One region of the Rhizobium sp. SL42 genome, then DNA from elsewhere that is predicted to be linked to it. Evidence: predicted binding sites of a transcription regulator. Region 1 holds the regulator's gene; each other region holds the start of a gene.

Region 1 (2,201 bases):
CAGCAATCCGGCAATACGTCGACCGCCCCGCATGACGTCTATCTCGCCCGGATCAACATTCCACCAACGGAACTGGCACGGGTTCATGGCTTCACGCCGACACCCGGCATGCCGGCCGAAGTGATGATCCAGACCAACGAGCGCACCTTCTTCAACTATATCGCCAGACCGATTACCGACAGCATGTCGCGCGCCTTTTCCGAACAGTGACCCATCAGCGACCGGGGGCTACACCAACCCCGGTCCAATACTTGCGCCACAGGACAGACCGCTGCCGTGAGCCCTGTCCGCACGGACTTATCAACGCACGATGCCATCGACCCGGAACACCGCACCGTCGCTACGATTGAAGACGGTGTCTATGCCGACGGCTTTGGTGCGCCGCGGCCACCCGAGTAAATTGGCATTGGCGATTTTTTTCGCAGTCGGTCAGCAAATCACATGCAAAGTTCACGGAAATTTATCCCCTTGCGGAACACATATGGAACATATAGTGTCTGTTCTGTATTTGTTTCACCAATTGGGGCATCGCATATGCTGACGCGCAAGCAACAGGAACTGCTTCTATTCATCCATGAACGGATGAAGGAATCCGGCGTGCCTCCCTCTTTCGACGAAATGAAGGACGCACTCGATCTGGCGTCGAAATCCGGGATTCACCGGTTGATCACGGCACTGGAGGAGCGCGGCTTCATCCGCCGCCTGCCGAACAGGGCTCGAGCGCTTGAAGTCATCAAGCTGCCGGAAGCCTATACGCCGAGCCTGCAGCCACGGCGCGGCTTTGCGCCCAGCGTGATAGAAGGCAGCCTTGGCAAGACACCGCCGGCACCAGCTGCGCCGAGCAAGTCGTCCCCTGACGGCGGATCCGCATCGGTGAGCGTTCCGGTCATGGGCCGGATCGCCGCAGGTGTTCCAATCTCTGCCATCCAGAACAATACCCATGACATCACCGTACCGGCCGAGATGATCGGCTCGGGCGAGCACTATGCGCTGGAGGTCAAGGGCGATTCGATGATCGATGCCGGCATTCTCGACGGCGACACCGTGATCATCCGCAATGCATCCAACGCCAATCCCGGCGACATCGTCGTGGCCCTGGTTGACGACGAAGAGGCTACGCTGAAGCGCTTTCGCCGGCGTGGGGCATCGATCGCGCTGGAGGCGGCCAATCCGGCCTACGAGACGCGCATTTTCGGGCCAGACCGGGTGAAGATCCAGGGCAAGCTCGTCGGCCTCATCCGCCGCTATCACTGACGGGTCGTGCCGGCGTCTGCTCGTCTTTTCGGTCGCGCCATTTGGCCTGCTCTCCCCCGGTTCCGCTCCATGTTGCCAGACTACTGCTGGGAAAGCAGGTCGGCCGAATGGCTTTCGGCTTGCGAACCGTTTTGCCAATCATACAGGCGGTGACGCGTCCAGGGACGCGACGGACCGGCAAAGGAAGGGACGATCGTCAGCGTGCGGCTGGAGCGATCACGAAGGAAGATTTCGAGGGTTCCGCTACTGCGCAGACTGTCAGCCGAAATCAGCCGCGCGCCGGACCGGCAGTCGTCAAAACCCGGGCGCTGGGAAACGATGACAAGATCGGCTAGATCACAGGCGATGCCCGTCACCTCGTGGCGGTCGAGCGTGATGATGCGCCAACCGTCAAGCACGGCGGCGCAGGCGCTCTTGGTGCAGGTGAAATACCGGTTGCCGGCTGAGGCGAGAAGATCTTCGAGCCGTTGACGGGCCACAGAGATTTCCATTTCCGACAGAGGCGTGCGCCTTGGCCTGTCCGGCGAAACAGCGTCGACTGCAGGACCGGACATTGTCTGTGGCGCAATCGCGGCGGTAACGCCGAGCGCGGGCTGCCATTGATCGAAGATGAAAGCGGGCGGGCGGATGCGGTTGGTGGCGATCCGATCACCCTCCGTCGGCGTTGCTGTCGTGCCCGGCCAGAATCCTACCAACCGCCCGTCTTCACTGACGACCAGATCGGCCCTCGGCTTCTGGTTCGAAAGGGCCGCCGCCAGCAAGGTGACGGCCATCACGACGGTCCCCGCATGACGCAAAGGACTGCGCAAAAGCGTCAACAGCAGAAAACCGGCAACGGTCAGCGGCAGGAGCCAGTCCGGTTGACGCGTGAACGCGTAACCGTCACCCCATCCTGCAATCTCCCGGGCGACAAGCAGGACCCATTCGAGGCCGTAGCCCATGACAAT
Region 2 (2,201 bases), 1.0 Mb from region 1:
GTCGCCATTTCGAAGCGGCGGCTGATCTGCCAGGCGTAAGGACCGGCGCCCTTCATCCGCTTACCGAATTCGGCATCGTAATCCTTGCCGTCCCGCATCGAGCGGACCAGCGACATCACATGCCGGTAGCGGTCCGGATAATGCTGCAGCAGCCAGTCGCGAAACAGCGGGCTGACCTCAAGCGGCAGGCGCAGCAGCACATAGCTGGCCTCCGTCGCGCCCGCTGCCTTGCCGCTGTCGAGAATGCGTTCGATCTCATGGTCGTTCAGTGCCGGAATGACCGGCCCGAGCATCACGGCAACCGGGATGCCGGCTTCCGACAGCCCCTTGATCGTCTCCAGCCGCTTTGACGGCGTGGCCGCGCGTGGCTCCATCAGCCGGGCAAGCTTGCGGTCGAGCGTCGTTACCGAAATGCCGACCTTGGCGAGGCCGCGCTCCGCCATCGACTTCAGGATGTCCACGTCGCGCAGCACCAGCGCCGACTTTGTGACGATCACCACCGGATGATTGGCCTTGTCGAGCACTTCGAGGATCTGGCGCATGATCCGCCATTCCCGCTCGATCGGCTGATAGGGGTCCGTATTGGTGCCGATCGCGATCGGCCGCGGCTTGTAGCCCGGCTTCGACAATTCCCGTTCCAGAAGCTTCGGTGCATCCGGCTTGGCAAACAGCCGCGCCTCGAAGTCGAGACCGGCCGAGAGCCCCATATAGCTGTGCGTCGGGCGGGCGAAGCAATAGATGCAGCCATGCTCGCAGCCGCGGTAAGGATTGATCGAACGATCGAAGGGAATATCCGGCGATTCATTGCGGGTGATGATCGTTCTCGGCTTCTCGACCTGCACTTCCGTCTTGAACGGCGGCATGTCCTCAAGGCTCTGCCAGCCGTCATCGAAGGCCACGCGTTCCGTTGGTTCGAAGCGACCGCCCGGGTTGAGCGTTGCCCCGCGACCGCGGCGTCGGTCGATCTCGATCCGGAGCCCGGAAGAGGTCATCACCGCATCGGCAATATCTGCCGTATTGCCAGGCTGAAAGGCAGCCTGGCCCACAAGAGACAGCTCGTTCATGTTTAGCTCCTCGCGGGGGCAATCAGTCCCGCCGAATGACTATATTCCTACCATCATCAATGAGAACATTGCAAGAACAAAATTGAAAAATCGGGCCGCCGCAAAGCGGTGGCAAATCTTTGTGCAATGCGATAGAGATAGGCAATGTTGACAGTGATCATGGAATGCCGCGATCAGGAGCCTGAACTTGCTCAGACGCTGTCGGTTCTCGTAGCCGGCGCTGTTGAAGGCCTTGTGAGCGATGTTATTGTTCTGGACCACGGCTCCAAGGACGGTTCGTCCTTTGTGGCGGATGCCGCAGGCTGCCGCTTTTATCAGCAATGGGACATGAAGGACCTGCTCGGCACGGCGCGCGGCGAGTGGCTGCTCCTGGTCGAGCCCGGGGCGCGGCTGACACAGGGCTGGATCGATGAGGTCGCCGAATACGTCGCGCTCAACAAGATGCCGGCCCGGTTTTCGGAATCACGTGCCTATCGGCTGCCATTGTATCGCCGCCTGACCCGGTCTCGCCCGCCACTGGAAAATGGCCTGCTGCTGCCCAAGCGCCAGGCGCAGACGCTGGTCAGGTCGGGCATGGATCTTCGCGATCTGGCAAATGGCCACAAGCCGCGGCGGTTGACGTCTGAAATTATCCCGTCCTGGGTCGCGCGCGAAGCCAGGCGCTGAAGCGCATACTGGCGGTGTTATTTGCCGCGCGTCAGGTGCTCGTCGAGCCGTGGCATGATCTCGACGAAATTGCACGGCATATGGCGGTAGTCGAGCTGCAGCTTCAGGATGCCATCCCAAGCATCCTTGCAGGCGCCGGGCGATCCCGGCAGCACGAAGATGAAGGTCGCGTTGGCGACCCCGCCGGTTGCCCGCGACTGGATGGTCGATGTGCCGATCTTGTCGTAGGAAATTCGATGAAACACTTCGGAAAAGCCGTCCATGCGCTTTTCGAACAACGGTTCCAGCGCCTCCGGCGTGACGTCGCGGCCGGTAAAGCCGGTGCCCCCGGTGGTGATCACCACATCGACGGCATCGTCTTGCGTCCAGGCCTGAACCTGATCGAAGATCGACTGCCTGTCGTCCGCAACGATGGCCCTTGCGACAAGGCGATGACCGGCTTCCGTGATCCGCTGGACAAGCGTGTCGCCC
Region 3 (2,201 bases), on a different replicon from region 1:
CGTCCTTGACGCTGACGAGCTTTGGTCGCTCCATCGATTGCCGGTCGGTCCACAGGTTCTTGGTGAAGCGCTCGCGCGCCAGATCGATGACGCCATTGGCAGCCGTCAGGATAGGCTGCGTCGAGCGGTAATTGCGATCGAGCGTGATGATGTCGGCGGCCGGGCTGAAGGACGTCGGAAAATCGAGGATGTTGCGAACGGTTGCCGCCCGAAACGAATAGATCGACTGCGCATCATCGCCGACCACCGTCAACCCACGCCCGCCGGGTTTAAGCGCCATCAACACCGAGGCCTGAAGCCTGTTGGTATCCTGGTATTCATCGACCATGACATGGTCGAAGCGATTGCCGATATCGTCGGCAAGATCAGGATCGCTGACCATCTGCGCCCAGTAGAGCAGAAGATCGTCGTAATCGAGCACGTTCTGGGCCTGCTTGGCTTCGACGTAAGCGGAAAACAGCTGCTTCAGCTGTTCTTCCCAAGTCGCCACCCAAGGATAATGCTGGCGCAGGATCTCGTTCAGCGGCGCCTGTGAATTGACCGCACGCGAATAGATCGACAGACACGTGCCCTTGGACGGAAACCGGCTTTCGGTCTTGGAGAATCCGAGCTCGTGACGGGCAAGGTTCATCAGGTCGGCGCTGTCTTCGCGATCGTGGATGGTGAAATCCACATTGAGCCCGATCTGCTCGGCATAGATCCGCAGCAACCGTGCGCCGATCCCATGAAACGTGCCGGACCAGGAAAGCGCATCGGTGAGGATCCCGGAATTGGCACCAAGCACCTGTTGACAGATCCGCTCGACACGGCGCGCCATTTCGGACGCCGCTCGACGGGAAAATGTCATCAGCAGGATCCGGCGCGGATCGGCGCCGTTGACGATCAGATGAGCGACCCGGTGCGCCAAGGTATTGGTCTTGCCGGATCCGGCGCCGGCGATGATCAACAGCGGTCCTGCCTCCTGTCCGTCTGCCAGTCCAACGCCGTGTTCCACAGCCTGACGCTGCTGTTCGTTCAGTTTTTCCAGATAGGCAACCGTCATGCCGTGATCCCCGATAAGTGCCTGTCTGTTCTGGCCGTTTTGGGCTGGATGCACGTCGCTTGTGCGCAGCAACCCGCCATCCCCGCTTTAGCCACCGCAAGAATCAGCATTGACTCATGTGGCAGGCAAGAACAAATAAAGAACATAACAGCCGCGATCGCTGCTGGAAAGCCCTGAACAGCATCGAGAAGATATCCGCAGCCCATGCATGACTCCGCCCTCAACCCGACCATCGCAGATCTTCGCGAGCGCATCCAGCGCCTCGAAGGCAGAGCTGTGCGCAAGGGTGAGGTTCTGTCATTCGGTCTTGCCGATATCGACGCAAAGCTTCCCGGTGGCGGGCTGGCCTTCGGTGCCCTGCATGAGGTGGCCGGTGGCGGGGCAGACGCAGTTCATGGGGCAGCAGCCGCGCTGTTTGTCGCAGGCATCGTCGCGCGAACCAAGGGCGACGTGCTCTGGTGCCTGACACGGCCGGATCTCTTTGCGCCGGCTCTTGCCCAGGCGGGGCTCCATCATGACCGGGTGATCTATGTCGAAGCCGACCGGGAAGAGGACGTTCTGACGAATTTCGAAGAGGGCCTGCGTTTCGGTGGGCTTGGCGCCGTCGTTGCCGAGCTGGTGCGTCTACCGATGACGGCTTCCAGACGGTTGCAGCTTGCAGCCGAGGCTTCAGGAACGATCGGGATTGCGCTTCGACGATGGCGTCGCCCGACGGAGGCCGCCGATTTCGGGCAGCCGACGGCCGCCACAACACGGTGGCGTATCAGTGTTTTGCCTTCCGAGCCGCTTCCCGTGCCGGGCATCGGCCGGGCGCGGTGGCTGGCGGAACTGATCAGAGCAAGAGCGGGAGCAGCCGCAGAATTTGAAATAGGTGCCTGCGATGCCACGGGTCGTATCAGTCTTTCTCCCCACGCTCGCGACGGACAGGATCAGACGCGCGGATCCCGGAATTTTGCCTGAAACACCGGTCGTGGTCGTTGCGCGCAGTGGATCGAAACGCACCGTAACGGCAATCGACGCTGCGGCTTTCAAGGCCGGCGTCCGCATCGGCATGCCCGCCGCCAAAGCCCAGGCGATGATATCCGGTCTGCATCTCGTTGATGCCGACCCCAACGCTGATGCCTTGGTGATTGAGCGCCTGGCGCTGTGGATGCTGCGC
Region 4 (2,201 bases), 520 kb from region 1:
CCATATTGTTGAGCGGGTGCTGGTTGCGTTGCAGCTGCTCGATTTCCTCGCCGACGGCTCGGGCTTCCTCTTCAGAATCCCAAGCTGCGTGCACGACGACCTTGTCGTCGTTGGGGTCGACGCGGTCAGTGAATAGCGTCTTGCCGAGGCGGCCTTCGTTATGGGCGATCAGATGGCCGGCGGCACCCAGAATGTGTTCCGTCGAGCGGTAGTTGCGCTCCAGCTTGATGACCTTGGCGCCGGGGAAATCCTTGTCGAAACGCAGAATATTGTCGACTTCGGCGCCGCGCCAGCCATAGATCGACTGGTCGTCGTCGCCGACGCAACATACGTTCTGTTGAACACCTGCGGGACGCTGCGCCAGCAGCCTGAGCCACATGTACTGGGCTGTGTTGGTGTCCTGATACTCGTCCACCAGAATGTATTTGAACTTCTGGTGATACTCCCTCAGCACATCCGGATTGGCGCGGAACATGCGGATCGGATGAAGCAGGAGATCGCCGAAATCGCAGGCGTTCAGAGTCTTCAGGCGGGCCTGATACGTGGCATAGAGTTCGCGGCCCTTGCCGTTTGCGAAAGCACGGGCATCTCCTTCGGGGATCTGCGCCGGTTCGAGTGCCTTGTTCTTCCAGCCATCGATCATGGCGGCAAATTGCTTGGCCGGCCAGCGCTTGTCGTCAAGGCCCTCGGCCTGAATGATCTGCTTGATCAGGCGCACCACGTCATCGGTATCAAGAATAGTGAAATCCGACGAGAGCCCAACCAGTTCGGCATGGCGACGCAGGAGTTTGACGCCGATCGAGTGGAAGGTTCCGAGCCAGGGCATGCCTTCAACGGCACCGCCGACAAGGTGGCCGATGCGCTCCTTCATCTCCCGTGCCGCCTTGTTGGTGAAGGTCACGGCGAGAAGCTGAGAGGGGAAGGCGCGGTTGGTCGCAAGAATATGAGCGATGCGGGTGGTGAGCACACGGGTCTTACCGGTTCCCGCGCCCGCCAGCACAAGAAGCGGACCATCGACAGTTTCGACGGCCAGGCGTTGTTCAGGGTTCAAACCGGAGAGATAATCGGGAATGCGTGCCTGGTCGCGCGCCGCCATGGCGCGGGCGGCAATACCCAGCCCGCTGCCGGAAGATGGGGCAGCGGTGCTGGCTTTCGCCGGCGCCGGCTTGCGCGGGGCAGGTTCTTCATCGAAGAAAGGAATGTCGTCGAAACCGTTACTCATGCGGCTCAATGTAGTGATTCGGTATGGAAAGGCCAGACAAGGCGTTCTGGTTTTATTCCAGATTGCTTGCTTGCCGACGGTTTTTGCAACTGGCGCGCAAGCGGGGATTGGCACAGAATGCTGTCAGCCGGTGCAGGTTGTCCTGTCGCCAGCGACTGCCGACGGTTTTGGCGACAAAGCCGTCGCGAACCACGGTCCCCAATTCAGGGCGCCAATCACGGGCGCGTGAATTCGCGTGATATTACAAATCAGTAAGCTTGACGATCGGCCATTGCATTCGGCCCCTTGAAACCAGATAGTTCAGCACGATTTTCATTGCATTAATTTGGAGTTCCGCATGCCGCTTTGGAAGCAACTCGGTCTTAGTCTGTTGCTGCTTTTCGCAGGGCTGTGTCTTTGGGTCTATGTGTCGCCGCAGGCTGGCCAGACCCTGGTTCAGATGGGCGTGCCGCAGAATGTCGTTTCGCTTGTTTCAAATTCGGCAGCAGGTGGTGAAGGGCAGCAGGCCCAAGGCCAGTCATCGGATCAGTCGCGGGGCAAGGGGCAGGCTGCAGGCCAAGGGCAGCGTCAGGGCGGTCGCAACCAGTCGATCCTGATCGTCACTCAACCGGTTACGGTTGGCGTGCTGAACGACCGCCTGAGCGCAATCGGCGACGGCGAAGCCATCCAGGCGGTTACCGTGATGCCACAGGCTTCCGGAACGATCACCGAGATCCTCGTATCCTCCGGCGAACGGGTGACGAAGGGGCAGGTTATCGCCAAGCTCGATGACGATGAGCAGATCATATTGCGTGACCTGGCCAAGGTCGGTCTGCGCAGCGCCAGTGAAAAATCCGAATCCTATCGCAACCTGCAGAGCTTCTCGCGGCTCGAAGTTCTCGACGCCCAGATTGCGCTGGAACAGGCGCAATTGGCCCTGACAACAGCGGAACTCAATCTCAAGCGACGCGACATCGTTGCCCCGATCGACGGGATCATC

The links. Region 1 encodes LexA, which represses DNA repair genes until DNA is damaged. Its sites were predicted from a motif close to TGTTCNNNNTGTGTTCNG; they were not measured.
Region 2: IM739_RS07140 (PA0069 family radical SAM protein) is a predicted target of LexA. The motif match lies at 1,126-1,143, and genes of this name have one in related genera.
Region 3: IM739_RS22420 (ImuA family protein) is a predicted target of LexA. The motif match lies at 1,170-1,187, and genes of this name have one in related genera.
Region 4: IM739_RS14630 (ATP-dependent helicase) is a predicted target of LexA. The motif match lies at 1,265-1,282, and genes of this name have one in related genera.

What each region holds. Positions count from the first base shown of each region.
Region 1 is NZ_CP063397.1:2,573,806-2,576,006, reverse strand. Features, by position in the region: gene IM739_RS12210 (HlyD family type I secretion periplasmic adaptor subunit) at 1-210, shown strand, start outside; gene lexA (transcriptional repressor LexA) at 535-1,254, shown strand; gene IM739_RS12200 (ComEC/Rec2 family competence protein) at 1,335-2,201, opposite strand, start outside.
Region 2 is NZ_CP063397.1:1,543,195-1,545,395, forward strand. Features, by position in the region: gene IM739_RS07140 (PA0069 family radical SAM protein) at 1-1,064, opposite strand, end outside; gene IM739_RS07145 (glycosyl transferase) at 1,209-1,730, shown strand; gene moaB (molybdenum cofactor biosynthesis protein B) at 1,748-2,201, opposite strand, start outside.
Region 3 is NZ_CP063399.1:21,470-23,670, reverse strand. Features, by position in the region: gene IM739_RS22425 (ATP-dependent helicase) at 1-1,042, opposite strand, end outside; gene IM739_RS22420 (ImuA family protein) at 1,247-2,002, shown strand; gene IM739_RS22415 (Y-family DNA polymerase) at 1,923-2,201, shown strand, end outside.
Region 4 is NZ_CP063397.1:3,091,364-3,093,564, reverse strand. Features, by position in the region: gene IM739_RS14630 (ATP-dependent helicase) at 1-1,222, opposite strand, end outside; gene IM739_RS14625 (efflux RND transporter periplasmic adaptor subunit) at 1,560-2,201, shown strand, end outside.